4 regions of the Bradyrhizobium guangzhouense genome follow, and region 1 is predicted to be linked to each of the others. Evidence: predicted binding sites of a transcription regulator. Region 1 holds the regulator's gene; each other region holds the start of a gene.
What was found. Region 1 encodes PhoB, which activates phosphate uptake and scavenging genes when phosphate is short. Its sites were predicted from a motif close to TGTCATNNANCTGTCAT; they were not measured.
Positions count from the first base shown of each region.

Region 2: a site for PhoB is predicted at 2,311-2,327, ahead of XH91_RS16885 (glycerophosphodiester phosphodiesterase family protein). Genes of this name have one in related genera too.
Region 3: a site for PhoB is predicted at 3,557-3,573, ahead of XH91_RS20165 (RNA degradosome polyphosphate kinase). Genes of this name have one in related genera too.
Region 4: a site for PhoB is predicted at 2,735-2,751, ahead of XH91_RS30965 (acetoacetate decarboxylase). Genes of this name have one in related genera too.

Region 1 covers NZ_CP030053.1:6,896,950-6,904,025, reverse strand. Annotated here, with positions in the region: gene pstC (phosphate ABC transporter permease subunit PstC) at 1-748, shown strand, start outside; gene pstA (phosphate ABC transporter permease PstA) at 750-1,595, shown strand; gene pstB (phosphate ABC transporter ATP-binding protein PstB) at 1,592-2,416, shown strand; gene phoU (phosphate signaling complex protein PhoU) at 2,427-3,143, shown strand; gene phoB (phosphate regulon transcriptional regulator PhoB) at 3,166-3,879, shown strand; gene XH91_RS32885 (GcrA family cell cycle regulator) at 3,967-4,479, opposite strand; gene XH91_RS32880 (aspartate aminotransferase family protein) at 4,947-6,149, shown strand; gene argF (ornithine carbamoyltransferase) at 6,149-7,072, shown strand.
Region 2 covers NZ_CP030053.1:3,494,078-3,501,153, forward strand. Annotated here, with positions in the region: gene XH91_RS16875 (helix-turn-helix domain-containing protein) at 1-594, shown strand, start outside; gene adh (aldehyde dehydrogenase) at 729-2,246, shown strand; gene XH91_RS16885 (glycerophosphodiester phosphodiesterase family protein) at 2,394-3,776, shown strand; gene pdhA (pyruvate dehydrogenase (acetyl-transferring) E1 component subunit alpha) at 4,020-5,042, shown strand; gene XH91_RS16895 (pyruvate dehydrogenase complex E1 component subunit beta) at 5,072-6,454, shown strand; gene XH91_RS16900 (DUF5076 domain-containing protein) at 6,458-6,760, shown strand; gene XH91_RS16905 (nucleoside deaminase) at 6,763-7,076, shown strand, end outside.
Region 3 covers NZ_CP030053.1:4,170,827-4,177,902, reverse strand. Annotated here, with positions in the region: gene ppx (exopolyphosphatase) at 1-1,278, opposite strand, end outside; gene XH91_RS20165 (RNA degradosome polyphosphate kinase) at 1,294-3,483, opposite strand; gene XH91_RS20160 (P-loop NTPase family protein) at 3,632-4,309, opposite strand; gene XH91_RS20155 (CDP-alcohol phosphatidyltransferase family protein) at 4,402-4,944, opposite strand; gene purM (phosphoribosylformylglycinamidine cyclo-ligase) at 5,101-6,174, shown strand; gene purN (phosphoribosylglycinamide formyltransferase) at 6,174-6,842, shown strand; gene XH91_RS20140 (cold-shock protein) at 6,932-7,076, opposite strand, start outside.
Region 4 covers NZ_CP030053.1:6,493,458-6,500,533, reverse strand. Annotated here, with positions in the region: gene XH91_RS30985 (CobW family GTP-binding protein) at 1-306, shown strand, start outside; gene XH91_RS30980 (WD40 repeat domain-containing protein) at 306-1,325, shown strand; gene XH91_RS30975 (MgtC/SapB family protein) at 1,356-2,075, shown strand; gene XH91_RS39110 (hypothetical protein) at 2,176-2,514, shown strand; gene XH91_RS30965 (acetoacetate decarboxylase) at 2,831-3,571, shown strand; gene XH91_RS30960 (lyase family protein) at 3,629-5,236, opposite strand; gene XH91_RS30955 (homospermidine synthase) at 5,524-6,966, opposite strand; gene XH91_RS30950 (RidA family protein) at 7,026-7,076, opposite strand, start outside.

The sequences.
Region 1 (7,076 bases):
GCTCGGCGCGCTCGGACCGATGTACGGCACGCTCGTCACCTCCTTCATCGCGATGCTGATCGCCATTCCCGTGGGTCTCGGCATTGCGATCTTCCTCACCGAGCTGTGCCCGCAATGGCTGCGCCGCCCGATCGGCATGGCCATCGAGTTGCTCGCGGGCATTCCTTCCATCATCTACGGCATGTGGGGCTTCTTCGTGCTGGGGCCGTTCCTGGCCAACACCTTCCAGCCCTTCATGATCAAGATCTTCGAGGGCATCCCCGTGCTCGGCGCGATCTTCGCGGGGCCCCCGTCCTATCTCAGCCTGTTCAACGCCGCGCTGATCCTTGCGATCATGGTGCTGCCCTTCATCACCTCGATCTCGGTCGACGTGTTCAAGACGGTGCCGCCGGTGCTGAAAGAGGCCGCCTACGGCGTCGGCTGTACCACCTGGGAAGTCGTACGCAGCGTGGTCATCCCCTATACCCGCGTCGGCATCATCGGCGGTGTCATGCTGGCGCTGGGCCGCGCGCTCGGCGAGACCATGGCGGTGACCTTCATCATCGGCAATTCGTTCCGCATCTCGTCCTCGATCTTCGCGCCGGGTACCACCATCTCGGCGGCGATCGCATCCGAATTCGCCGAGAGCGACGGCCTGCACCAGTCCGGCCTGATCCTGCTCGGCCTGCTGCTGTTCGTGCTGACGTTCTTCGTGCTCGCCGGCGCCCGGCTGATGCTGCTGCGCCTGGAAAAGAAGGCGGGGAAGTAACATGAACCCGATTTACGCACGCCGCCGCCGCAAGGACATCGTCATCCGCGGGCTCTGCATCGGCGCCGCCGCCTTCGGCGTCACCTGGCTCGCGCTGATCCTGATGACGCTGCTCTATAACGGGGTGGCCGGCCTCAGCCTCGACCTGTTCGCCGCTGACACGCCGCCGCCGGGCTCGACCGAAGGCGGCCTGCGCAATGCCATCATCGGCTCGCTGATCATGACCGTGATCGGCGTCGGCATCGGCGCGCCGCTCGGCCTGTTCGCCGGCACCTATCTGGCCGAGTACGGCCGCAACGACAGGCTGACCTCGGTGATCCGCTTCATCAACGACATCCTGCTGTCGGCGCCCTCGATCATCATCGGCCTGTTCATCTACGGCGCGGTGGTGGTGCCGATGCGCGGCTTCTCGGCGATCGCAGGTTCGCTCGCGCTCGCCGTGATCGTGATCCCCGTGGTGCTGCGCACGACCGAGGACATGCTGTCGCTGGTGCCCAACGCGCTTCGCGAGGCAGCCTCGGCGCTCGGCCTGCCGCGTTCGCTGGTGATCAAACGGATCGCCTATCGTGCCGCCCGTTCCGGCCTCATCACCGGCGTGCTGCTCGCCACCGCCCGCGTCGCCGGCGAAACCGCGCCGCTGCTCTTCACCGCGCTGTCGAACCAGTTCTTCAGCCTCAGCCTGAACAAGACGATGGCGAACCTGCCCGTGACCATCAACAACTTCGTCCAGAGCCCCTACGCCTATTGGAAGCAGCTTGCCTGGAGCGGCGCGCTGCTGATTACCCTGACCGTGCTAGCCCTGAACATTGGCGCGCGCATTCTCGGCGCCGAGAGGACCGCAAAATGAGTGATCTTTCCGTGTCGATGAGCGCGTCCGGTGGGCTTCCGCATGCCCAGCAGCCGCTGCCGGAAGCCCCGGCCAAGGTGACGGTGCGCAGCCTCAACTTCTATTATGGCGAGCACCACGCCCTGAAGAACATCAATCTGGCGCTCGGCACCAACCGCGTCACGGCTTTCATCGGCCCGTCGGGTTGCGGCAAGTCGACCCTGCTGCGCATCTTCAACCGGATGTACGACCTCTATCCCGGCCAGCGCGTCACCGGTCAGCTGATGCTCGACCAGACCAACATCCTCGACCCCAAGCTGGACCTCAATCTGCTGCGCGCCCGCGTCGGCATGGTGTTCCAGAAGCCGACGCCGTTCCCGATGACGATCTACGAGAACATTGCCTTCGGCATCCGCCTCTATGAGAAGATCTCGAAGTCCGAGATGGACGACCGCGTGGAGAAGGCGCTGCGCGGCGGCGCGCTGTGGAACGAGGTCAAGGACAAGCTCAACGCGTCCGGCCTGTCGCTCTCCGGCGGCCAGCAGCAGCGTCTCTGCATCGCCCGCACCGTCGCGGTGCGGCCCGAGGTGATCCTGTTCGACGAGCCCTGCTCGGCGCTGGACCCGATCTCGACCGCCAAGGTCGAAGAGCTGATCCAGGAGCTGTCGGAGAACTATACGATCGCGATCGTCACCCACAACATGCAGCAGGCGGCGCGCGTTTCCGACAAGACCGCCTTCATGTATCTCGGTGAGCTGATCGAGTTCGACGACACCAGCAAGATCTTCACGTCGCCGTCCGACCGGCGCACGCAGGATTACATTACCGGCCGGTTCGGCTGAGGAGACGGACATGGGTTCTGAACATACCGCAAAGGCTTTCGATACCGACCTCCAGGAACTGACACGGTCGGTTGCGGAAATGGGCGGCCTCGCCGAGCGCATGATCGTCGATTCCGTCGACGCACTGATCCGTCGCGACGTCGCGCTCGGCCAGCGCGTCGTCAACACCGACGCCGAGATCGACGCGCTTCAGAAGAGGATCGAGGAGCACGCCGTGCTCACCATCGCCCGCCGCCAGCCGATGGCGGTGGACCTGCGCGAAATCGTCGGCGCGATGCGCGTCGCGACCGATCTCGAGCGGATCGGCGATCTCGCCAAGAACATGGGCAAGCGCGTCGCGGCGCTGGAGACCGATTTCCATCCGCTCAAGCTGTTCCGCGGCCTCGAACACATGACCGACCTCGTGCAGCAGCAGGTCAAGTCGGTGCTCGACGCCTATGCCGCGCACGATCTGCCGGCGGCGATGGCGGTGTGGAAGGGCGACGAGGAAGTCGACGCCATCTGCACCTCGCTGTTCCGCGAGCTCCTCACCTACATGATGGAGGATCCGCGCAACATCTCGTTCTGCATCCATCTGATGTTTTGCGCCAAGAACATCGAGCGGATCGGCGACCACGCCACCAACATCGCCGAGACCGTGTTCTACATGATCGAAGGCCAGGCCATCACCGACAAGCGGCCGAAAGGCGACATGACGACCTTCGCCACGACGATCCCCAATACCTGAATCCTCAAGGAGCGACGACCCCATGGGCGCACGCATTATGGTGGTTGAGGACGAGGAAGCTCTCACCGAGCTGCTTCGTTACAACCTCGAAGGCGACGGCTATGACGTCGAGACGGTGATGCGCGGCGACGACGCCGATACCCGCCTCAAGGAGCACATCCCCGATCTGATCGTGCTCGACTGGATGCTGCCCGGCCTGTCCGGTATCGAGCTGTGCCGGCGGCTGCGCGCGCGCTCCGACACCAAGCAGCTGCCGATCATCATGCTCACCGCGCGTGGCGAGGAGAGCGAGCGTGTCAGGGGCCTCGCAACCGGCGCCGACGACTACATCGTCAAGCCGTTCTCGGTGCCCGAGCTGCTGGCGCGGGTGAAGGGCCTGCTGCGGCGCGCCAGCCCCGAGCGGCTCGCGACCGTGCTGGCTTTCGGCGACATCGAGCTCGATCGCGAGAAGCGCCGCGTGGCGCGCTCGGGCCGGCCGATCGATCTCGGCCCGACCGAATATCGCCTGCTGGAGTTCTTCCTGGAGCATCCCGGCCGGGTGTTCTCGCGCGAGCAGCTGCTCGACAGCGTCTGGGGTCGCGACATCTATATCGACGAGCGCACCGTCGACGTGCATATCGGCCGCCTGCGCAAGCTGCTCAATCTCGGCCGCGAGCAGGACCCGATCCGCACCGTCCGCGGCGCCGGCTACGCCCTCGACGATCGCTTCGCGAAGGCCGAGCAGACGTCAAGCTAGCTACGCGCAGGAAAAACAAAAAAGCGCGCCTTGGGGCGCGCTTTTTTTTGTCTCGATCATCCCGGACGATGTCGTCTCGAGCTGTGCTCAGCGCGTGCCGGGCTTCGCCGGAGCGCGACGGCGATCGGCGGCCGGCTGATACGCCACCCGCGAGTGCTGGGCGCAGTAGGGCAGGCCGGACAGCGCCTTGCCGCCACAGAAGAAGAAATCCGGGCTCGAGGGATCGCCGACCGGCCAGTGGCAGGTGGCCTCGTTCAATTCGAGCAGCGACAGCCGCTGGCTCATCGGCACCACGTTGTCGTAAGTGACCGGTTCGGCCTCGACCTCGACCTCGAAGGCCTGCGCCAGCGCGGTGTTGCCGCGCGCGATGGGGCGGCTCACCCGCATCATGTGCTGCGCAGGACGTGCCTTGCGCGGTCGGGGAGCTGCTGATGAGGGGCTCTTGGCGCGGCCGGACAGGCCGAGCCTGTGCACCTTGCCGATCACGGCGTTGCGGGTCACGTTACCGAGCTCAGCGGCGATCTGGCTCGCCGAAAGTCCGGCCTCCCAGAGCTTTTTCAGCTGCTCGACACGATCATCCGACCAGGTCAAAACCGTCATTGCACCCTTTCCTTCGCCGGCGCCTGCCATCTATGGGGCCTCACGACGAATGCCTAAGCCTCGAAAAACCCGTGCCGCCAGAATCCCTTAAGGCTCGCCGGGCGCACCAAATGCGCCCGGGCGTTTACGCCGGTACATGAGGACTTTTGGGATCAGAACCGCTGCACGAGATGTCGTATCTGACAAGCCAAACGCTACAATATGGCGTGACTCACGCGCAAGAGTCCGCCGACTCGCTTCCACATGTTCCGTGGCGAAAATCCCGCAAAATCGCCACCGCAAGACTACGGATTCAGCATTTCGCGGGGCTTTCCGGGCGGCATTGACACCCGTATTGCCAAGCATAAGATGGTTGCGCGTGCCGCCCTTAAAAGGCGGCACGTTTCGTTTTCCGGTCCAAATGACGCGCTGCGCAAGGCGCGTTCAGGCCGTCCGAAACACCCTGAGTGACCACCAAAGAGACCGTCATGACCAACAGCGCAACGCCGCATTTGCTCCCCGTTTTCGCCAGGGCCGACATCGGTTTTGAGCGCGGTGAAGGCGTCTGGTTGATCGCAACCAATGGCGATCGCTATCTCGATTTCACCTCGGGCGTGGCGGTGAATGCGCTCGGCCATGCCCATCCGGCGCTGGTCAAGGCGCTGCAGGAGCAGGCCACGAAGCTCTGGCACATGTCGAACCTGTTCCAGAGCCCGGATGGCGAGAAGCTCGCTGCGCGTCTCTGCAACGAGAGCTTTGCCGACTTCGTGTTCTTCTGCAATTCCGGCGCCGAAGCGCTGGAGGGTGTGATCAAGCTGGTCCGCCATCATCACTTCTCCAAGGGCCATCCGGAACGCTACCGCATCATCACCTTCGAAGGCGCCTTCCACGGCCGCACGCTGGCGACGCTGGCCGCGACCGGTTCGGCAAAATACCTCGAAGGTTACGGTCCGCCGATGGAGGGCTTCGACCAGATCCCGCATGGCGACATCGAAGCCGTGAAGAAGGCAATCGGTCCTCACACCGCCGGCATCCTGATCGAGCCGATCCAGGGCGAGGGCGGCGTACGTCCGGCGACATCGGCCTTCCTCAAGGCGTTGCGCCAGCTCTGCGACGAAAAGGGCCTGCTGCTCGCCTTCGACGAGGTGCAGACCGGCATGGGCCGCACCGGCGATCTCTTTGCCTATCGACGCACCGGCGTCACACCAGACGTGATGTCGCTGGCGAAGGCGCTCGGCGGCGGCTTCCCGATCGGCGCGATCCTGGCGACGGCGGATGCGGCCGCCGGCATGGGCCCCGGCTCGCACGGCTCGACCTTCGGCGGCAATCCGCTGGCGATCGCGGCCGCGAACGCCGTGCTCGACGTCATGCTCAAGCCCGGCTTCTTCGATCACGTGCAGAAGATGTCGCTGCTGCTCAAGCAGAAGCTCGCCTCCGTGATCGACCGTCACCCCGATATCGTCAGCGAAATCCGCGGCGAGGGGCTCTTGATCGGCATCAAGGCCGTGGTGCCGTCAGGTGATCTGGTCGCAGCCTTGCGCAACGAGAAGCTGCTCACCGTCGGCGCCGGCGACAATGTCGTGCGCTTCCTGCCGCCCTTGATCGTCACCGAGGCCGAGATCGAGGACAGCGTCATCAGGCTCGAACGCGCCTGCACGGCGCTGTCAGGCAACAAGCGGGCGGCAAGCTGATGAGCAAGGGTCCCAAGCATTTCCTTGATATCAACGAGCTGCCGCTGTCGGAGCTCAAGAGCATGCTGGCGGCCTCCTCCGCCATGAAGGCGAAGCAGAAGGCGCATCAGCCGGTCAGGCCGCTCGAAGGCAAGACGCTGGCGATGATCTTCGAGCGCCCGTCGACCCGCACGCGCGTCTCGTTCGACGTCGCCATGCGCCAGCTCGGCGGTGAGCCCATCATGCTCACCGGCGCCGAGATGCAGCTCGGTCGCGGCGAGACCATTGCCGACACCGCGCGCGTGCTGTCGCGCTATGTCGATGCCATCATGATCCGCATCCTCAACCACGAGGCGCTACTCGAGCTCGCGGCGTATGCAACCGTACCCGTCATCAACGGCCTGACGCGTCGCTCGCATCCGTGCCAGGTGATGGCCGACCTCATGACCTATGAGGAGCATCGCGGCCCGATCGAGGGGCGAACCGTGGCCTGGACCGGCGACGACAACAACGTGCTGGCGTCCTGGGCTCATGCCGCCGAACGCTTCAAGTTCAAGCTCAATGTCGCAACGCCGCCGGAGCTTGCCCCGAAGAAGGTGATGCGCGACTGGATCAAGGCGACCAATGCGCCGATCGTGCTCGGCACCGATCCCGAGGCCGCGGTGAAGGGCGCCGATTGCGTCGTCACCGACACCTGGGTGTCGATGGGCGACAAGGAAGGCGAGCACCGTCACAACGTGCTCAAGCCCTATCAGGTCAATGCCAAGCTGATGTCGCTGGCAAAGCCCGATGCGCTGTTCATGCACTGCTTGCCCGCCCATCGCGGCGAGGAGGTCACCGACGAGGTGATCGACGGTCCGCAATCGGTCGTGTTCGACGAGGCCGAGAACCGCCTGCACGCACAAAAGGGCATTCTGGCCTGGTGCTTCGACGCGGTGAAGTAAGGCG
Region 2 (7,076 bases), 3.4 Mb from region 1:
GAGGAGCATGAGGGCACCAATGGCATCGGCACCTGCGTCGTCGAGCAGCGGCCGCTGACGATCGATCGCGACCAGCATTTTTTCACCCGCAATACGCTGCTCAGCTGCACCGCCGTTCCGATCTACGATCACGAGGCGGCCTTTGCCGGCGTGCTCGATGTCTCCTCCTGCCGTGCCGACCGCACCGACGCGTTCTCCAGTCTGATCGCGCTGGCTGCGGCCGAGGCGGCGAGGCGCATCGAGGCCGACCTGTTTCGCCGCGCCTTTGCCCATGCCCGCATCGTGCTGACGCAAGGACCGGACGGCCAGTCGATCGGCCTTGTCGCCGTCGATGCGGACGATCTGGTAATCGGCGCGACCCGCACCGCCCGAGCAGGACTCGGGATCGCGCCGGGCAGGGCGCTGCAGCCGGTTCCCGCGGCTGATCTCCTCGGCGGCGAACCTGCAGATGATCACCTTGCCGGCGGTCAGCGCGCGGTGTTGCAACGGGCGCTGCTCCGCGCCGGCGGCAATGTGTCGGCCGCCGCCAAGGCCCTCGGCGTCAGCCGCGCCACGCTGCACCGGAAGCTGAAGCGGTTCGAGCTGAAGCACTGACTGTCGCAGTTCTGCGACAGGTCCATCCGGCCATCGCATCCCACCGGGCTGACAGAAAACACGTCCCGCGAGATCGTTGGCGCAAGTCGTGAACACACGACGATTAGCGCAAACATCAACATCGGGAGTGATCAATGAACAAGGTGGAATTCCTCGGCGTCACCCAAAGCCCGTTCGCCGAACGCTACGACAATTTCATCGGCGGCAAGTTCGTGGCGCCGATCTCGGGCAAATATTTCGACAACGCCTCGCCGGTGACCGGCAAGGTCGTCTGCAAGATCGCGCGTTCCGACGCGCAGGACGTCGAAGCGGCCCTTGACGCGGCCCATGCCGCCAAGGCGGCCTGGGGACGCACCAGCGTCGCCGAGCGCGCGGCGATCCTCAATCGCATCGCCGACCGCATGGAGGAGAACCTCGAGCGGCTCGCCGTCGCCGAGACCTGGGACAACGGCAAGCCGATCCGCGAGACCCGCGCGGCCGACCTGCCGCTGGCCATCGACCACTTCCGCTATTTCGCCGGCGTCGTCCGCGCGCAGGAAGGTTCGATCGGCGAGATCGACCACGACACCATCGCCTATCATTTCCATGAGCCGCTCGGCGTCGTCGGCCAGATCATCCCCTGGAACTTCCCCTTGCTGATGGCATGCTGGAAGCTTGCGCCAGCCCTTGCCGCCGGCAATTGCGTGGTGCTGAAACCCGCCGAGCAGACGCCGGCCTCGATCATGGTCTGGGCCGAGATCATCGGCGATCTCCTGCCGCCGGGTGTGCTCAACATCGTCAACGGCTTTGGCCTGGAGGCTGGCAAGCCGCTCGCCTCCAGCCCGCGCATCGCGAAAATCGCCTTCACCGGTGAGACCACGACGGGCCGGCTGATCATGCAATATGCCAGCCAGAACCTGATCCCCGTAACGCTCGAGCTCGGCGGCAAATCGCCGAACATCTTCTTCAAGGACGTCACCGCCGAGGACGACGATTTCTTCGACAAGGCGATCGAAGGCTTTGTCATGTTCGCGCTGAACCAGGGTGAAGTCTGTACCTGTCCGAGCCGTGCGCTGGTGCATGCCGACATCTACGATCGCTTCATGGAGCGAGCGCTCAAGCGCGTCGCCGCCATCAAGCAGGGCGATCCGCGTGCGGCCGACACCATGATCGGTGCGCAGGCCTCCAGCGAGCAGCTCGCAAAGATCCTGTCCTATATCGACATCGGCAAGCAGGAGGGCGCCAAGGTTTTGGCCGGCGGCGGACGCGCCGAGCTCGGCGGCGATCTCACCGGCGGCTTCTACGTCCAGCCGACGGTGTTCGAAGGCAACAACAAAATGCGGATCTTCCAGGAGGAGATCTTCGGGCCCGTGGTCTCGGTGACGACCTTCAAGACCGATGACGAAGCGCTCGCGATCGCCAACGACACGCTCTACGGCCTTGGGGCAGGCGTCTGGAGTCGCGATGCCAATCGCTGCTACCGCTTCGGTCGGGCGATCCAGGCCGGCCGGGTCTGGACCAATTGCTACCACGCCTATCCCGCTCATGCCGCCTTTGGCGGCTACAAGCAGTCGGGCGTCGGTCGCGAGACCCACAAGATGATGCTCGATCACTATCAGCAGACCAAGAACCTGCTGGTTAGCTACAGCCCGAAGAAGCTCGGTTTCTTCTGATCGCACGTGCACAGGCGGCGTCATGGCGACGCCGCCTGTGCAGATCGGCGATCGCTGCCCCCAACGTCATCCGTCTGTCAGAGAATTGAGACAAGACGACAGCCCGATCGCGACGACGCGATGCCAGGCACGAACGGAGGCGCGGCCATGACGACCAATCCCTTGCGGCGAAAGATACATGTCGGAGCGATGCTGCTCGGCATGGCGGCCATGGCGTCGCTTGCGCCGTCCCTGGCCTTCGCGCAGACCGCCCCGGCGAGCGCAAAGCCCTTCCAGACCGTCGACGGAAAGGCGCCGCTGATCCTCGGACATCGTGGTGTGCCGGGGCTGGTGCCCGAGGAGACCGAGGCCTCCTACGAACTCGCTGCCGCGCTTGGAACCGACGCGCTCGAAGAAGACCTGCACCTCACCAAGGATTGCGTCCTGGTCGCGCGCCACAACCCCTGGCTGGCCGACAACACCAATGTCGCCGAAGTCGCGAAGACCAACCCGGTCGTCGCGGCCCGCAAGCGCACCGTGCCGGGCGTGCGCGTCAAGGCGCCGGCTGCCGCCGGCACGCCGACCGACTACCTCGTCGATCTCACCGATCCCGCCGATCCCAAATCGGTGCTGAAGTCATTGATCGTCGACGGTGAGGATCACACCAACGACTGGTCGATCACCGATTTCACCACGGCCGAGCTGAAGCAGTGGATCGGCGGCACCACCTATGACGCAGCCAACGAGCGGCCGAAGATCTTCAACGGCATATTCCCCGTCATCAGCTTCCAGGACATCCTCGACATCGCCAAGGCCAAGAGCAAGGAAACGGGGCGTCCCATCCTGGTCTATCCGGAAACCAAGAACCCGACCTGGAACAATGCCCAGGCGATCGCCAATGGCTGTGGCGCGCCGGGCAGCCGTCCATTGGAAGATGCCCTGATCAAGATCATCAACGACAACGGCCTCAACACCAAGGACGCGCCCATCTTCGTCCAGAGCTTCGAGCCCGGCAGCCTGAAATACATGCGCAGCCACGGCCTTCAGACCCGGCAGGTCCAGCTCATCGACGGCAATGGCATCGACTTCAAGACCGGCAGGGTGCTGCTCAACAACATCACCAATTCCCGTCCGTTCGACTGGACGGTTGCGGGCGATGCGCGTCTGTACGATGCGATGCTGACGCCCGAGGGCCTGGCCGAGATCAAGACCTACGCCGACGGCATCGGTCCGTGGAAGGCCTATATCGTTCCGGTGAAGGTGGCCTCGTGGAAGGACACCAATGCCGACGGCTCGCCCTACAAGGGATCGACACCGGAGGCTTCGACGCAGGAGGCGACCAGCCTGATTGCCGATGCGCATAAGCTCGGCCTGTTCGTCCACGTCTTCACGTTCCGTAACGAGAAGAAATATCTCGCGGCCGACTATCACGCCGATCCGGCCCAGGAATATCTCAAATTTTTCCGGCTTGGCGTCGATGGCGTTTTCACCGACTTCACGTACACCGGTGTTGCTGCCCGCGCGGCGTATTTGCGCGAGCTGGGCTGGTAAGCTCGGCCTTTCGAATCGGACACGCATCGCCCGAGATATGCGTGTCCGATGTCGTTGCCTCGTCTGCGTGCAGAGCTCTCGCAGGCGAGGAGCGAATGTTGCCTGATCAGCGCCAAAGGTTTTGCAAAATTTCGGCCACGTTGCAGTGCGGCATAATGAAAGTCGTGCCATGCTGCTGCGGTGCTTTCACCCGCTGATGAGTTGGGTTAGAGAGGACCTAGATTTCTCTGACCCGGAATTCCCATGGCCGCACCGAAGAAAGCCGCCGCAAGCGCTGAGCAAGACAAAACCAACGGCGGTTCGCCCCCGGAGTTCACCAGGGAGCAGGAGCTGAAGGCGCTCCGTGACATGCTCCTGATCCGGCGGTTCGAGGAAAAGGCCGGCCAGCTCTATGGCATGGGTGCGATCGGCGGCTTCTGCCATCTCTATATCGGCCAGGAGGCCGTGGTGGTCGGCATGCAGATGGCCCTGAAGGAGGGCGATCAGGTCATCACCGGCTATCGCGATCACGGTCATATGCTTGCGACCGGCATGGATGCCAACGGCGTGATGGCCGAGCTCACGGGCCGCCGCGGCGGCTATTCCAAGGGCAAGGGCGGCTCCATGCACATGTTCAGCAAGGAGAAGCACTTCTACGGCGGCCACGGCATCGTCGGCGCGCAGGTCTCGCTCGGGACCGGTCTTGCCTTCGCCAACAATTATCGCAGCAATGGCAATGTCAGCGTCACCTATTTCGGCGACGGCGCGGCCAACCAGGGCCAGGTCTATGAGAGCTTCAACATGGCGGAGCTCTGGAAGCTGCCGGTGATCTACGTCATCGAGAACAACCGCTACGCCATGGGTACGTCCGTCTCGCGCGCTTCGGCGCAGCAGGATTTCTCCAAGCGCGGCGTCTCCTTCAACATTCCCGGCAAGCAGGTCGACGGCATGGACGTCCGCGCCGTCAAGGCGGCGGGCGAAGAGGCGGCGGCCTGGTGCCGCGCCGGCAAGGGACCCTACATCCTGGAAATGCAGACCTACCGCTATCGCGGCCATTCGATGTCCGACCCGGCAAAATATCGCACGCGCGAGGAGGTCGAGAAGGTCCGCCACGATCAGGATCCGATCGAGCAGGTGCGCAACCGCCTGCTTGCGGCCAAGGTCAGCGAGGCCGACCTCAAGGCGATCGACGCCGAGGTGCGTGACATCGTCAACGCCTCCGCCGACTTCGCCCAGCATGATCCCGAGCCGGATGCCGCCGAGCTCTGGACCGACGTTTACCGCTAAAACGCGCGCAAGCTTTCTTTGGAGTCGATATGCCAATTCAAGTGCTGATGCCCGCGTTGTCGCCCACGATGGAAAAGGGCAACCTCGCCAAATGGCTGAAAAAAGAGGGTGAGACGATCAAGTCCGGCGACGTCATCGCCGAGATCGAGACCGACAAGGCCACCATGGAGGTCGAGGCGACCGATGAGGGCACGCTCGGCAAGATCCTGATCCCCGAAGGCACCGCCGACGTTGCCGTGAACACGCCGATCGCGACCATTTTGGCGGATGGCGAGAGCGCTGCTGATCTTGCCAAGGCGCCTGCGCCGGCCGCGAAGGCTGCCGAGCCCGCTCCGCCCGCTGCTGCCAAGGCTGAATCGCCCGCGGCGAAGGCTGCACCTGCGCCGCAGGCCGTCGCCGCGCCCGATCCGGAAGTGCCCGCCGGCACCGAGATGGTCACGCAGACCATCCGCGAAGCGCTGCGCGACGCCATGGCCGAAGAGATGCGCCGCGATCCTGATGTATTCGTGATGGGCGAGGAGGTCGCCGAATATCAGGGCGCCTACAAGGTGACGCAGGGCCTGCTGCAGGAGTTCGGCGCAAGGCGCGTGATCGACACGCCGATCACCGAGCACGGCTTTGCCGGCGTCGGCGTCGGCGCTGCGATGACGGGCCTGAAGCCGGTCGTCGAGTTCATGACCTTCAACTTCGCCATGCAGGCCATCGACCAGATCATCAACTCCGCCGCCAAGACGCTCTACATGTCCGGCGGCCAGATGGGCTGCTCGATCGTGTTCCGCGGTCCCAACGGTGCAGCCGCGCGCGTCGCCGCCCAGCATAGCCAGGACTATTCGGCCTGGTACTCGAACGTCCCGGGCCTCAAGGTCGTCGCGCCGTTCTCGGCCGCCGACTACAAGGGCCTGCTCAAGGCCGCGATCCGCGATCCCAATCCGGTGATCTTCCTCGAGAACGAGGTGCTGTATGGTCACACCGGCGAAGTGCCGAAGATGGACGACTTCATCGTGCCGATCGGCAAGGCGCGCATCGTGCGCGCCGGCAGCCACGTCAGCATCATCTCCTGGTCGAACGGCATGACCTATGCGCTCAAGGCCGCCGACGAGCTCGCCAAGGAGGGCATCGAGGCCGAGGTGATCGATTTGCGCACGCTGCGGCCGATGGACACCGAGACCATCGTCAACTCGGTCAAGAAAACGGGGCGTGCCGTCACGGTGGAAGAGGGCTGGGCGCAGAGCGGCGTCGGCGCCGAGATTGCCGCGCGCATCATGGAGAACGCCTTCGACTATCTCGATGCGCCGGTTGCGCGCGTTGCCGGCAAGGACGTGCCGATGCCTTATGCCGCGAACCTGGAGAAGCTCGCGCTGCCGTCGGCTGCGGAAGTCGTCGAGGCCGCCAAAGCCGTCTGCTACAGGTAGACCATGGCGGGCCCGAAGGAGCAGCCACTGCCGCCCGACGTCATGACCCGCGACGATGCGGTCGAGATCCTGCGCGTGTTCGTGCTGGATGGCGGGCTGTCGATGGCGTTCCAGCGCGCCTTCGAGGAGCCCGACATGTGGGGCCTGCTGCTGGTCGATCTCGCCCGCCACGCCGCGCGTGCCTATGCGCGCGAGAGCGAATACACCGAGGAGGACGCACTGAACCGGATCCTGGAGATGTTCCAGGCCGAGATCGAGCGTCCGACCGACACCGGCACCACGACGCCGCGCGGGAAGGGACACTGACCGTGGCGATCGAAGCCCATCATTACGATTTCATGCTGGAGGCGATCCGCGAGGCGGAGGCCTCGATCGCGCAAGGCGGTTTGCCGATCGGCGCGGTGCTCACGCGCGACAACAAGATCATCGCCCGCGGTCACAACAACCGCGTGCAGGAGAACAACCCGATCCTGCATGGCGAGATGAGCTGCCTGCGCGAGGCGGGCGCGATCTCGTTCCACGACACCGTCATGTACACCACGCTGTCGCCATGCTCGATGTGTGCCGGCGCGCTTGGCTTGTTCAAGGTCAAGCTCGTGGTGATCGGCGAATCCGTCACCTT
Region 3 (7,076 bases), 2.7 Mb from region 1:
CGCCGGCGTCAGCAATTCCTGCATGGTCAGCGGCGGCTGGTTCTCCTCGCTGAGGCCCGCATAGCGATAGAATACCGACAGTCCGACGAAGGCGCGCTCGCGATGGTCGATCGCACCGAAATTGGCGTTGACCACGAGGCTCAGCGTCTGCTCGCCGCGATGATCAGGATGGACGCGCCAGCCGATGTCGGACAGAAGACAGGCGGTGTGGCGCAGGCGGCGGTCCTCCTCGGTCTCGCGCAGCTTGACCACGCGTGCGAGGCGATCGGTCCAGGCAATCAGCTCGCGGGCGTGCTTCGCCGAGCGCGACAGCAGCTGGTTCAACTCCTCGGCCGCGCAGATCAGCCCGTCCTTGTTGCGCTCGGTCTCCGGCAGCTTCTCGTGCAGCAGGCCTTCGCGCACGCCGAAGGTCGAGAACACGATGGTTTTCGGCTTTGCGACGCGCACGATGTGCTCGAGCACGAGCGCTGCATAGGTGAGGAGCGGGCGCCGCGCATCCGCGACGACCTCGATGTCGGCGAGCATGTTGGCGGCGGCGAGGCGCCGTAAGCGGCGTGCAAAATCGAGCGCCTCGGCCGCTTGTATGGAATAGCCGTGCATCACCTGGAGCGGATAGCCGCTCTGGATGATGTGGATGCGCGCAAGCGCGCGCCAGGTGCCGCCGACTGCATAGAAGGTACGGCGGCGGCCGGCCGTGAGCAGGTCGACATCGTCGATCGCCTCGCGCACGATGCGATCGGCGCGCTTGAGCGATTTATGAGCGAGGTCTTGGAGCGCGAGGCCGCCAAGCGGCAGTGTCACGCCGCTGCGCACGCTGTTGCCGCGCACATCGATCAGTTCGAGCGAGCCGCCGCCGAGATCGCCGACGATGCCGTCGGGACGGTGAATGCCCGAGATCACGCCGAGCGCCGACAGTTTTGCCTCACGCGGCCCTGACAGTATCTCGATCTTCACCGCGCAGATGCGCTCGGCTTTCGCGATGAAGTCGGGGCCGTTGGAAGCATCGCGGCACGCAGCGGTCGCGATCGCGAACACGCGGCCGACCTGCATCACGCGGCACAGCGCGCGAAAACGCTTCAGAGACGTCAGTGCCTTGTCGACGGCGTCGGGCGCGAGCAGCCCCGTGCTCTGCACCTCGCGCCCGAGGCCGCACAGCGTCTTCTCGTTGAAGATCGGAATCAGGCTCCGTGCCAACGCCTCGTAGACGACGAGACGAACCGAGTTGGAGCCGATGTCGATGACCGCGACGCTAGCGCCACGCTTGCGCGGCCGTTTCACGGCAAAGTTCTCCGGTCAGGGCTGATGGCGTTCGTTTCGGCGCGTGAGACGACGCGGCGAGGATTCCTTGAGAGACTTTCCACGGCCAGACAGACTCGGATTTGTCATGAAGTAATTGTGCACGTTGAAAGGCTCCTCGCCCTTCGCGGTCTTCATACGCGTTGAGGACCCGTCCGGCAACAATTGCCAGCTCTGCTCGTTGTCCTTCAGATTCGCGACCATGATCTGTTCGAGAACCTGCTGATGCACCGTGGGATTTTGCAGCGGACACAGCACCTCGACACGGCGGTCGAGGTTGCGCGGCATCATATCGGCCGACGAGATATACACAGCCGCTTTCGCGCTCGGCAGGCCCTGGCCCATGCCGAAACAGTAGATTCGGCCGTGTTCCAGGAATCGTCCGATGATCGACTTGACGCGGATATTCTCCGACAGGCCGGGGATTCCGGGGCGCAGGCAGCAGATGCCACGGACCACGAGCTCGACCTGCACGCCAGCTTGTGAGGCCTCGTAGAGCGCGTCGATGATGTCGGGGTCGACAAGCGCATTCATCTTCATCCAGACCGCACCGGGCTTGCCATGACGGGCGTGCTCGGTCTCGCCCTGGATGTGCTCGATGATGCGCTTGCGCAAGGTCAGCGGCGACACAGCCATCTTTTCAAGATCACTCGGCGCGGCATAGCCCGTGATGAAGTTGAACACGCGCGCGGCGTCGCGGCCGATGGTCGGCTCCGAGGTGAAATAGGACAGGTCCGTATAGATACGCGCTGTAACCGGATGATAATTGCCCGTGCCGGTATGGACGTAGGTGGTGAGGCTGCCGCCCTCGCGGCGCACCACCATCGAGAGCTTTGCGTGCGTCTTCAGTTCGAGGAAGCCGTAGACGACCTGCACGCCGGCGCGCTCCAGGTCGCGTGCCCAGCGGATATTGGCCTCTTCGTCGAAACGCGCTTTCAGCTCGATCAGCGCGGTGACGGACTTGCCGGCTTCCGCAGCCTCGGCGAGCGCACGCACGATCGGCGAGTTATTGGAGGTGCGGTAGAGCGTCTGCTTGATCGCGACGACGTCGGGGTCGCGCGCGGCCTGTTGCAGGAACTGCACCACCACGTCGAAGGATTCGTAGGGGTGGTGGACGATCAGGTCCTTTTGCCGGATCGCCGCGAAGATGTCGCCGCCATGCTCGCGGACGCGCTCGGGATGGCGCGGCACGTAAGGGGTGAATTCGAGATCAGGCCGGTCGAGCCTGGTGAGCTGCGAGAGCTCGTTCATGGCGAGCACGCCGTCGACCAGGAATACCTCGTCGTCGGCGGCCGAGAGTGCGTGCTGCACGAAGCTGCGCAGCTCCTCCGGCATCTTGGCGTCGATCTCGAGCCGGATCACCGATCCGCGGCGGCGGCGCTTCAGCGCGGTCTCGAACAGGCGGACGAGGTCTTCGGCTTCTTCCTCGATTTCGAGCTCGGAGTCGCGGATGATACGGAAGGCGCCCTGGCCGTGGAGGCTGTAGCCGGGAAACAGACGGTTGATGAACAGGCTGGTGGCCTGCTCCAGCGAGATCAGGCGGACCTTGCCCTCGGCCGGCAGGCGGATGAAGCGATCGATCTTGCCGGGCATGCGGATCAGCGCATTCATCGGCTTGCCATCGGCCTCGCGCGTGAGTTGGAGCGCGATGGTGAAGCCGAGGCTCGGGATGAACGGGAAGGGATGGGCCGGATCGATCGCCAGCGGTGTCAGTAGCGGGAATACGTTGTTGAGGAAGTAGTCCTCGAGCCAGGTCCGTTCCGCCTTGGTGACCTCCTTGCCATCGACAAGCACGATGCCGACGTCGGCCAGCGTGCCGCGCAGCTCGCGCCAGATCGCCTGCTGGTCGCTGGCGAGCTGTGAAACCGTGCGGTTGATCAACGCGAGCTGCTCAGAGGGGGTCAGTCCGTCGGGCGCCCGCTCGGCAATGCCCTCGCGGACCTGCGCCTTGATGCCGGCGACGCGGACCATGAAGAACTCGTCGAGGTTATTTGCCGAAATCGACAGGAATCGCACCCGCTCCAGCATGGGGTGGCTGGGGTTGACCGATTCCTCCAGGACGCGACGGTTGAAATGCAGCCAGGACAGCTCGCGATTGATAAATCGCTCGGGGCTTGAGGCGATCGCCGGCAGGCCCTCGGTCTCCGTGGCTTTTTCTTTCGTTTCAATAGCTTGCGCGGAGTCCATGAGAAGTCGGTCCATCCATTTCGCCCCAATTTGCGACTTACGCGCAAAACCGGCGGGAGCATGTGTTAATGCGATGACGTTTCGATGACATTGATGTTCCGCCGCCGCGCCGCGTCAAGCGGGTCAAAGGGGAGCGTCAATGGGAGGTCTAAACGTCCCGAAGCAGCTCTGCGGCCAGCGCCCGTGTGACGGGACGGCCGAGCCGCAGCGCCTCGCTATCGAGCAGTTCCACCGCGCGCCGTGCCGCGGCCGAGGAGCGCTCCAGCCGGGTCGCGAGGTAGCTCACAACAGCCTCGTCCACAGCAAGCTGGCGGTCCGCGCAGAACTTGACGATCAGGCCGCGGAAAAGCTGGTCATCCGGTGGCGCGAGCGAAATCACAGGGATCGTCCGAAGCCGGGAGCGCAGGTCGCGGAGCTCGACCTCGACCGCTGCGGGCGCCTCGCGTCCGGTGAACAGCACGTAGGCGCCGTCCTCGCGCGCGAGGTTCATCAGATGAAAGAGCGCACGCTCGTCAAAATCACCAGCCTTGAGATCCTCGACCACCAGCGCGCCGGTCGCGAGCGCGCCGGGCACGGCGGCGGCATTCAGCGCGTTGGCCGTAGTGGAGCGAGCGCCTGATTCCTCGGCCCAGATCGCGGCGAGATGGCTTTTGCCGGAGCCTTCGGGGCCGGCAAGCCACATGATCCGGTTCGGCCATTCCGGCCAGCTGTCAATCAAGGCAAGACCGGCAGCATTGGCAGGGCCCTCGAGGAAATTGTCCCGGCCGAGGCTCTCCGCATGCGGAAGCGAAAATGCCAATTGTCGGGGATGAACGCGGCCTGCCACGCTTGCTTTGCTCCGTGCCGGCGCGCCGGCCTTGTCTGACGAGGGTAGACTTATTTGATCGGGACTTGGCCTTTTGCGGGGCCGCATCCCCCTCATTTGGCTTCGATCGTGCTCATGTGCCGCAGCCACTCTACGAGATAGAGCGACACCGAGGACAGGGTGAACACCGTGACGAGCCCTATCAGGACCATATCATACGGCGACGGCTTGAAGCCGAAGGCGAGGGCGGCCAGCACCAGCGCCGCATAAGCCACTTGTGCCGCTGTGTTCAGCTTGGATACTTTGGAAGGCCTCATTTCGACCGGCTTGTCGAACAGCCAGGACACGATCACCGCGGTGACGATCATGATGTCGCGGGACACCACCAGGATCACGATCCAGCGCGGGATGTCGCCCCAGATGCCGAGCGAGAGGTAGATCGACACCAGCAGCGCCTTGTCGGCCAGTGGATCGAGCAGGGCGCCGAGCTCGCTGGTCATGTTGAAGCGCTTGGCCAGAAAGCCGTCGACGGCATCGCTGATGCCCGCGATGAGGAACACGGCGAACGCCACCTCCATTTGGCTCGACACGATGGCCCAGACGATGATCGGGACCAGCATGATGCGGCCCAGGGTAATGATGTTCGGAATACTCACACGGCGCTTCCCGGCACCCGACCTGACCTTAGAATCCGGCCTCTAAGAGGCTGAACCGGTTGATATCTCTACATAGTATAGGGCGGGGCGCCACGCTTGCCATTGCGCGTCCCCGGAATTCGACGTAACCAGCCGCAAACCCACTGGAAATCGGGCATGACCGACCGCAAAAACGGCCTCACTTACGCCGATTCAGGCGTCGATATCGACGCGGGCAACCGCCTGGTCGACCTGATCAAGCCGATGGTGCGCGCCACCGCACGGCCGGGCGCGGATGCCGAGATCGGCGGATTCGGCGGCCTGTTCGACCTCAAGGCGGCCGGCTTCAAGGATCCTGTCTTGGTCGCGGCCACCGACGGCGTCGGCACCAAGGTCAAGATCGCGATCGACACCGGCCTGCATGGCGGGATCGGCATCGACCTCGTCGCCATGAGCGTCAACGACCTCGTGGTGCAGGGCGCCGAGCCGCTGTTCTTCCTCGACTATTTCGCCTGCGGCAAGCTCGACCCGGAGGCCACCGCCGCCATCGTGGCAGGCGTCGCCGAGGGCTGCCGCGAGTCCGGCTGTGCCCTGATCGGCGGCGAGACCGCGGAGATGCCGGGCCTCTACAAGGATGGCGACTACGATCTCGGCGGCTTTGCCGTGGGTGCCGCCGAACGCGGCACGCTGTTGCCGCGCAAGGACATCGCCGCGGGCGATGCCGTGATTGGTCTCGCCTCATCGGGCGTGCACTCCAACGGCTTCTCGCTGGTGCGCAAGATCGTGGAACAATCCGGCCTCGGCTTCGAGGCGCCGGCGCCGTTTGCCCCTGTCATGACGCTTGGCGGCGCGTTGCTGACGCCGACGAAGCTCTACGTCAAATCCTGCCTGCGGGCGATCCGCGAGACCGGTGCGGTGAAGGGCCTCGCCCACATCACCGGCGGCGGTTTCACTGACAACATTCCGCGTGTGCTGCCTACACATCTTGGCGTCGGCATTGATCTGGCACGCCTGCCGGTGTTGCCGGTGTTTAAATGGCTGGCCGCCCAGGCCGGCATCGCCGAGCTCGAAATGCTCCGGACCTTCAACTGCGGCATCGGGATGATTGCGATCGTCGAGCCCGAAAAGGTCGACGCGGTCATGCGGGTCTTCACGGATGCCGGCGAGACCGTGGCCCTGCTCGGCACCGTGATCCCGGCCGAGGGCGAGCACCGCGTCGTCTATAACGGTCATCTCGACATGGCGCTGTGATGACTGGCGCTGCGATCAAACGGCGCGTCGCCATCCTGATTTCCGGCCGCGGCTCCAACATGTCGGCGCTGATCAAGGCAGCCAGCGTGCTAGATTTCCCCGCGGAGATTACGCTCGTCATCTCGAACAAGGCCGACGCCGTCGGGCTCGAAAGAGCCAGGGCGGCCGGCGTCAAGACGCAGGTGATCGAGAGCAAGCCGTTCGGCAAGGATCGCGCCGGCTTCGAGAAGGTGCTGCAGGCCGCGCTCGATGAGCACGGCATCGAGCTGATTTGCCTCGGCGGCTTCATGCGCCTCTTCACGGCGGAGTTTGCCAGGGCCTGGTACGGGCGGATGCTCAACATCCATCCCTCGCTGTTGCCGTCGTTCCCCGGCCTCGACCCGCACGGCCAGGCCTTGCGCGCCGGCGTCAAGTTGTCTGGCGCGACGGTGCACTTCGTGATCCCCGAGACCGACGCCGGCCCGATCGTGATGCAGGGCGCTGTCCCCGTCAGCGATCACGACACGGCCGAGACGCTGTCGGAGCGCATCCTCGAAGTCGAGCACCGCATCTATCCGGCCGCGCTGAGCCTGCTTGCGACCGGTAAGGTCAGGATCGAGGGCGACGTCTGCAAGACGGTGGGGAGTGGGGCGTCGGAGAATTTCCTGATTGCGCCGGTGGCGACCTGAAGCTACTCGCGTTTCGTCGCCCCAAACAAAATCCCCCGGCAGAGCCGGGGGCATCGTCATGACCTCTCGTTGCTTAGACTTGAGAGAAATCAGGAGACCTTGAGGTTCTCCGCGGACGATTTGCCGCGGTTCTCCACGAGGTCGTATTCAACCACCTGGTTTTCATTGAGGGTCGAAAGTCCGGCACGCTCGACGGCCGAAATGTGGACGAACACGTCCTTGTCGCCGCCGTTC
Region 4 (7,076 bases), 400 kb from region 1:
CACGACGAGGACATGCAATCGCTGTCGCTCAAGACCGATAAGCCGCTCGATCCGAACGTCTTCATGCCCTGGCTCCAGAACCTGGTGCAGGTCGAGGGCGGCAAGATCCTGCGCTCCAAGGGCATCCTCGCCTTTCACGACGACGACGACCGCTACGTTTTCCAGGGCGTCCACATGATGCTGGAGGGCAACCACCAGCGGAAATGGAAGGAGGGCGAGAAGCGCGAAAGCCGCCTCGTCTTCATCGGCCGCGAATTGCCCGAGAAGGCCATTCGCGAAGGTTTCGAGAGCTGCATCGTCTCGTGATGAAAGAGTTCACGCCGGCCCCCGATTCCGCCTCGATCGTCTCCGTCACCGACCGCGTCAAGCCTGTGACGCTCGGCATGGGCGTGACCTCGGTGCATTTTCTTGGCCCTCGCGCCGCCTTCGTCGGCGGCGAGGAGAGCGTCGCGTTTGTCGACGACAAGGGCGAGGTCACCACGATTGCCGTGCACAGCGGCGGCATTCTCTCGGCTGCCTCCGACGGCAAGCGCCTCATCATGGGCGGTGACGACGGCAAGGTCGTCGCGCTCGACGCCAAGGGTGAGGTGACGCTGCTTGCCACCGATCCGAAGCGGCGCTGGATCGATGCGGTGGCGCTGCATCCCGACGGGGCTTATGCCTGGTCGGCCGGCAAGACCGCGACCGTCAAGAGCGGCAAGACTGACGAGAAGTCGCTCGACGTGCCCTCGACCGTCGGCGGTCTCGCCTTCGCGCCGAAGGGCCTGCGGCTTGCGATCGCGCATTACAACGGCGCCACGCTGTGGTTTCCGAACATGGAAGGCTCGGCCGAATTCCTGCCCTGGGCCGGTTCGCATCTCGGCGTCACCTTCAGCCCTGATAACAAGTTTCTGGTCACCTCGATGCACGAAGCGGCCCTGCATGGCTGGCGGCTCGCCGACAACAGGCACATGCGCATGACCGGCTATCCCGGCCGCGTCCGTTCGATGTCCTGGAGCGCCGGCGGCAAGGGGCTCGCGACCTCGGGTGCCGACACCGTCATCATCTGGCCGTTCGCCAGCAAGGACGGCCCGATGGGCAAGGAGCCCGCGATGCTCGCGCCGCTGCAGGCGCGCGTCGCGGTGGTGGCCTGCCATCCGAAGAACGACATCCTGGCCTGCGGCTACAGCGACGGCACGGTGCTGATGGTGCGGATGGAGGACGGCGCCGAAATCCTGGTCCGCCGCAACGGCACGCCGCCGGTGGCCGGGATGGCCTGGAATGCCAAGGGCACGCTGCTGGCCTTCGCCGACGAAAATGGGGACGGCGGGCTGCTGGAGCTTTGAACTGTCATGGTTCCGGCCGTATAGGGACTCATGCGTTTTCTGACGACCTTCCAGCTTGCCGACTTCGCCGACACGCTCATCAGCCTGTTCACGGCCTTCGTGCTGGGCACGCTGATCGGTGCCGAGCGGCAATATCGCCAGCGCACCGCCGGCCTGCGCACCAACGTGCTGGTCGCGGTTGGCGCTGCGGCCTTCGTCGATCTCGCCATGCATCTGGACGGCGCCGACGGCGCTGTGCGCGTGATTGCCTATGTCGTCTCCGGCATCGGCTTCCTGGGAGCCGGCGTCATCATGAAGCAGGGTATGGACGTGCGTGGCCTCAACACGGCGGCGACGCTGTGGTCCTCGGCCGCCGTCGGCTCCTGCGCCGGTGCCGACATGGTCGCGCAGGCCGCGGCGCTCACCGTGTTCGTCATCGCCGGCAACACGATGCTGCGCCCGCTGGTCAATGCCATCAACCGCATCCCGCTGAATGAAAGGGCGTCGGAAGCGACCTATTACTTCAAGCTCGCGGTCGCGACCGACGCCTTGCCCGACATGCGCGACCGCCTCATCGACAAGCTCGAGGCCGCCAAATATCCGGTGGCCGACGTCGATGTGGCCGAGATCGGCGATGACGACCTGCTGGAGATCGTCGCCAAGCTGGTGGCGACCGCGGTCGATCCGAACGAACTGAACGCGGTGGCAACTGATCTCCAGCATCTGCCCGGCGTCCGCCACGCCACCTGGGAGGTCAGCACCACGGAATAGGCGTGGCGCTTTGGCGCGGGAACAGCGGTTCCCGCTGTGTCGGGCGCGGAACCGCAATGGTGCGACTTCGTTGATCCACCGGACAAAGGCGGTGATCGACATGACCGGCCAGAACGACAAGCAAAATCTGAAGCTCGACCTGACGATTGCCTGTGCGCTCTTCGCCGCGGGCGTCGTGGTGTCCGTGGTGTCGCTGGCCCAGATCCGCGCGGAGAGCCGGACGGAGCTGGCGCAGGCAACCCAGCCGCTCCAGGGCACGCCTTCCGACGATCAGACCAGGACGCCCGCCGAGGCAAAACCCGGCGGCGAGCGGCCGACCACGCCGGCCCCCGAGCCCGCCCGTCCGGATCCGCAGACGCAGGGCGCTGCCGGTGCAGCCAAGCCGGCATTGCCGCCGGCCCCGGCCGAAAAGATCGCGCCCCCGCTCGAGAAGAAGTAGGTCTCTCTGTCATTCCGGGGCGCGCGAAGCGCGAGCCCGGAATCCATTTGTCCTTACGCTCTGCCGCCGGATGGATTCCGGGCTCGACGCTGCGCGTCGCCCCGGAATGACGGGCGAGCAGAGGCGAGCCTCAGCGCACCAGAACATTGCTAACCTGCCGGGGATCGCTGATGTCGATATCCTGCGGGAACAGACCCGGACGATCCGTCAGCCGCGCATTCTGACGCGTATGTGACGATCGATGCCGATTTTACGATCTCGCCTCGGCGCGCGGCTCGCTCCATAATCTGTCGAACCAACGACAGATGGGGCTCCCATGAAGATCGAGGACGTTCGCCGTAACGCTTATTCGATGCCGCTCACCAACCCGTCATTCCCGCCGGGGCCGTATCGCTTTTTCAACCGCGAATATTTCATCATCACCTACAGGACCGATCCCGAAGCCCTTGCCGCCATCGTGCCCGAGCCGCTCGAGGTGGCGGAGCCGGTGGTGAAATACGAATTCATCCGCATGCCCGACTCGACCGGCTTCGGCGATTACACCGAGACCGGGCAGGTGATCCCGGTCCGCTTCAAGGGTGAGCTCGGCGCCTATACCCATGCGATGTATCTCGACGACGAAGGCCCGATCGCCGGCGGCCGCGAGCTATGGGGCTTTCCGAAGAAGCTGGCGCGGCCGAAGATCGAGGTCGAGAGCGACGTGCTGGTCGGCTCGCTGCATTATGGCTCGGTGCTCTGTGCCTCCGCCACCATGGGCTACAAGCACCGCAAGGTCGACCTCGACGCGGTGCTGCAGCCGATGAAGGCACCGAACTTCATCCTGAAGATCATCCCGCATGTCGACGGCAGCCCGCGGATCTGCGAGCTGGTGCGTTTCCATCTCGAGGACATCACGCTGAAGGAAGCCTGGACCGGCCCCGCCGCGCTCGGCCTGTTTCCTCACGCGCTCTGCGATGTCGCCCGGTTGCCGGTGCGCGAGGTGGTTTCGGCGCTGCACTTCAAGGCGGACCTGACGCTCGGGCTCGGCAGCGTGGCGTTCGACTACATGGCCAGGTAATTTGGCGAGGCGATGCGAGAGGGCGGGGCGCGGCATGGCGCGCCCGGCCCTCGGCTATTAATGCGCCGCGCTATCAGGCAAGAGCGCCGCAAACGCCTGATCGAGCGCGGTGTCGGCCTTCGCGAGCTTGTCGCGCTGCGCGGCGAGCCAGACCTTGTCGGCATCGAGGCGCTGCTGGGCCGCCTTGAGCATGCGTGCAGTCTCCTCCGGCTGCGGACCGCCGACGCCCTTGGTGTGCGTCACGATCCAGTCCGGTGACATCACCTCCCTGAATTCGGCCTCGCTCATCGGAAAGGGCCTCTCCGGCATGTTGAATTTGGCAAGCGTCTTGGCGAAGAGGTCGGTCACTTCGTTGAACGGGATGGTCTTCGGCGTGAGATCCAGCGGCCTGGCATAGCTGACCATTTGTGATGCAAAGCCATGCCCGACGCGGAACGGGATTTGATGCGCCTGCAACAGCAGCTCGGCGAGGTTCATGGTCGAGGTCCAGTCGCTCTCCAGCTCTTCCTTGGCGCGGGCCTTGTTGACCACGATCGCATCGAACACCCGGCCGGTGGCGGTGACCATCTTGATCGCACGCGGGAATAGTCCGAGGTCCTCGGACTCGGACTTGTAATCGACCATGCCCGACACGACGTTGTGAGCGCGGATCGACACCGCCGTCGACAGCCCCACCACATCCGAAGCGGCGATCCTTGCCTGCATGATCAGACCCGGATTGCGCTTCTGCGGCATCGAGCTGCTGGTGTAGGTCGAGCCCTCCTGCAGCAAGAGCCACGGTCGCACCTCGGCGTATTGCGTATGCAGGTCCTGCATCATCGCGCCGATGCGGATGGCGGCCGAATTGGCGATGGCGGTGGCCTCGAGCTGGTTGTCGAACGGGATCACCTGGTTGGCATCCATGGAATTCTCGACGATGCCGTCAAAGCCGAGCAGCTGCGCGAGGCGCGTGCGGTTCAGCGGCCAGATCGAATCGGACATGACGCCGACGCCCATCGGACTGAGGTTGAGGCGGCGATAGGCCTCGCTGACGCGCTGCTGGTCGCGCTCGAAGGATTCCTCATAGGCCAGCAGGTAATGACCATAGGTGATCGGCACCGCCTGCACGCCGTTGGTGTAGCCGGGCATCAGCGCATCGAGATTGTCGGCCGCCTTGGCGAGCAGCTTGGCACGCAGGCCGAGCAGCGCGTCGGCAAAATCCAGCGTCTGGTTACGCAGCTTGGCAGCGCGAAAGGTCGCGTACATGTCCTGGCGGCTGCGCCCGGCGTGGATGACGGAGGCCTCCTCGCCGACCTTGTCGGTCATGATCTTCTCGATCTGAAGGACGTCGCTCGGGCGCTTGCCATCGGGCTCACGCGCCTGGCGGATCGTGTAGTCCACGCCGGTGGCAATCAGTTGGCCGATATTTTTCGGGAAGATGCCTTCCTCCACCAGCATCACGGTGGACGCCTTGTTGATCTTGTTGAGCCAGTAGAACTGGTCCTCTGCTGCGTCGGATTTGCTGGTCGAGGGCTGCGCGCCGCTGGGAGCGTTGGCGCCGATCTTGGCGGCGTTTTCGTTGCATTCCTGCGTGGTCTTGCAGGGTAACTGACCGGTGTCCGCGGCCAATGCGTGGGACGCGATCAGGAGGCTGAGGCCTCCCGCGATACAGGCGATAAGTTTCATGCGGAGCTCCCGGTTGCCGTGCGACCGGGCGGTTGGTTAGCATCCGGGCTGACGGAAGGCTATTAGCCTCCCGTTCATTGCGGCCCGGACAGGTGCGCCCCTCAGCGCACCTGAAGATTCCTGAACTGCCAGGGATCGCCGGTTGGGCAGATTTCACACAATGCCATAATGCCACTGTTTTGCCCGACGTCGCAAGTGGATTTCGAAAAAACAGAATGGCGGCGTGCCGGCCGATGCCGGCTACTGTGCATGGGGTTGTTTTCGCTGTTTGCGTCAGCGAGCCGCGCTCAGCGCACCAGGATATTCCGGAACTGCCAGGGATCGCTGGTGTCGATATCCTCAGGGAACAGGCCCGGACGGTCCGTCAGCGGCGTCCACTCGGTGTAAAAACCCTTCACCGGGCCGAGATACGGCAGCTGGATTTCCAAGAGGCGATCGAAGTCCATCTCGTCGGCTTCGACGATGCCTTCCCTGGGGTTCTCCAGCGCCCACACCATGCCGCCGAGCACGGCGGAGGTCACCTGCAGGGCGGTGGCGTTCTGATAGGGGGCGAGTGCGCGGGTCTCTTCGATCGAGAGCTGCGAGCCGAACCAGTAGGCGTTGTTGTCGTGCCCGAACAGCAGCACGCCGAGCTCGTCGATGCCGTCGACGATCTCGTCCTCTTCGAGGATGTGGTGCTTCTCCTGCATCTTGCCGGCGCGGCCGAACAGCTCATGCAGCGACAGCACGGCGTCGTCGGCCGGATGGTAGGCGTAGTGGCAGGTCGGTCGGTAGACCGCCTTGCCCGAGGCGTCGCGGACCGTGAAGTAATCGGAGATCGAGATCGATTCGTTGTGGGTGACGAGGAAGCCGTATTGCGCGCCGCGGGTCGGGCACCAGGTGCGCACGCGCGTGTTGGCGCCGGGCTGCATCAGATAGATGGCCGCGCCGCAGCCGGCTTCATGGGTATGCGCATTCTCGGGCATCCATTTCTCATGGGTGCCCCAGCCGAGCTCGGACGGCTGCATGCCCTCCGACAGGAAACCTTCCACCGACCAGGTGTTGACGAACACGTCCGGCTCCTTCGGCTTCTTGGCGCGCTGGGTGTCGCGTTCGGCGATATGGATGCCCTTGATGCCGGCCTGTCGCATCAGGTCGGCCCATTCGGCCTTGGTCTTCGGCTTCGGTGCATTGAGCTTCAGGTCGGCGGCGACGTTGAGCAGCGCCTGCTTGACGAAGAAGGAGACCATGCCGGGATTGGCGCCGCAGCAGGACACGGCCGTGGTCGAGCCCGCCGGGCGCGCCCGCTTGGCGGCCAGCGTCACTTCGCGCAGCGCGTAATTGGAGCGCGCCTCCGGACCCTTGGAGGCATCGAAATAGAAGCCGAGCCAGGGCTCGTTGACGGTGTCGATGTAGAGCGCCCCGATCTCGTTGCAGAGCTCCATGATGTCGGTCGAGCCGGTGTCGACAGAGAGATTGACGCAAAAGCCCTGACCGCCGCCTTCGGTGAGCAGCGGGGTCAGCAATTCGCGGTAATTGTCCTTGGTCACGGCCTTCTGGATGAAGCGCACATTCTGCTGCTCGCAATGCGCCCTGCGGCCCTCGTCCTTGGGATCGATCACGGTGACGCGCGACTTGTCGTAATCGAGATGCCGCTCGATCATCGGCAAGGTGCCCTTGCCGATGGAGCCGAAGCCGACCATGACGATGGGACCGGTGATCTTCGCGTAGATCTGCGAGGGGGGGCTCATGAGTTTCTCCGGAACGTGCTGGCGGACGATTGCTGGGTGGATCAGGCGCTGCGGCGCTGTTAGACGCTGCGGCGCTTGGCGGTGACTTCGATCTCGACCTTCATCTCGGG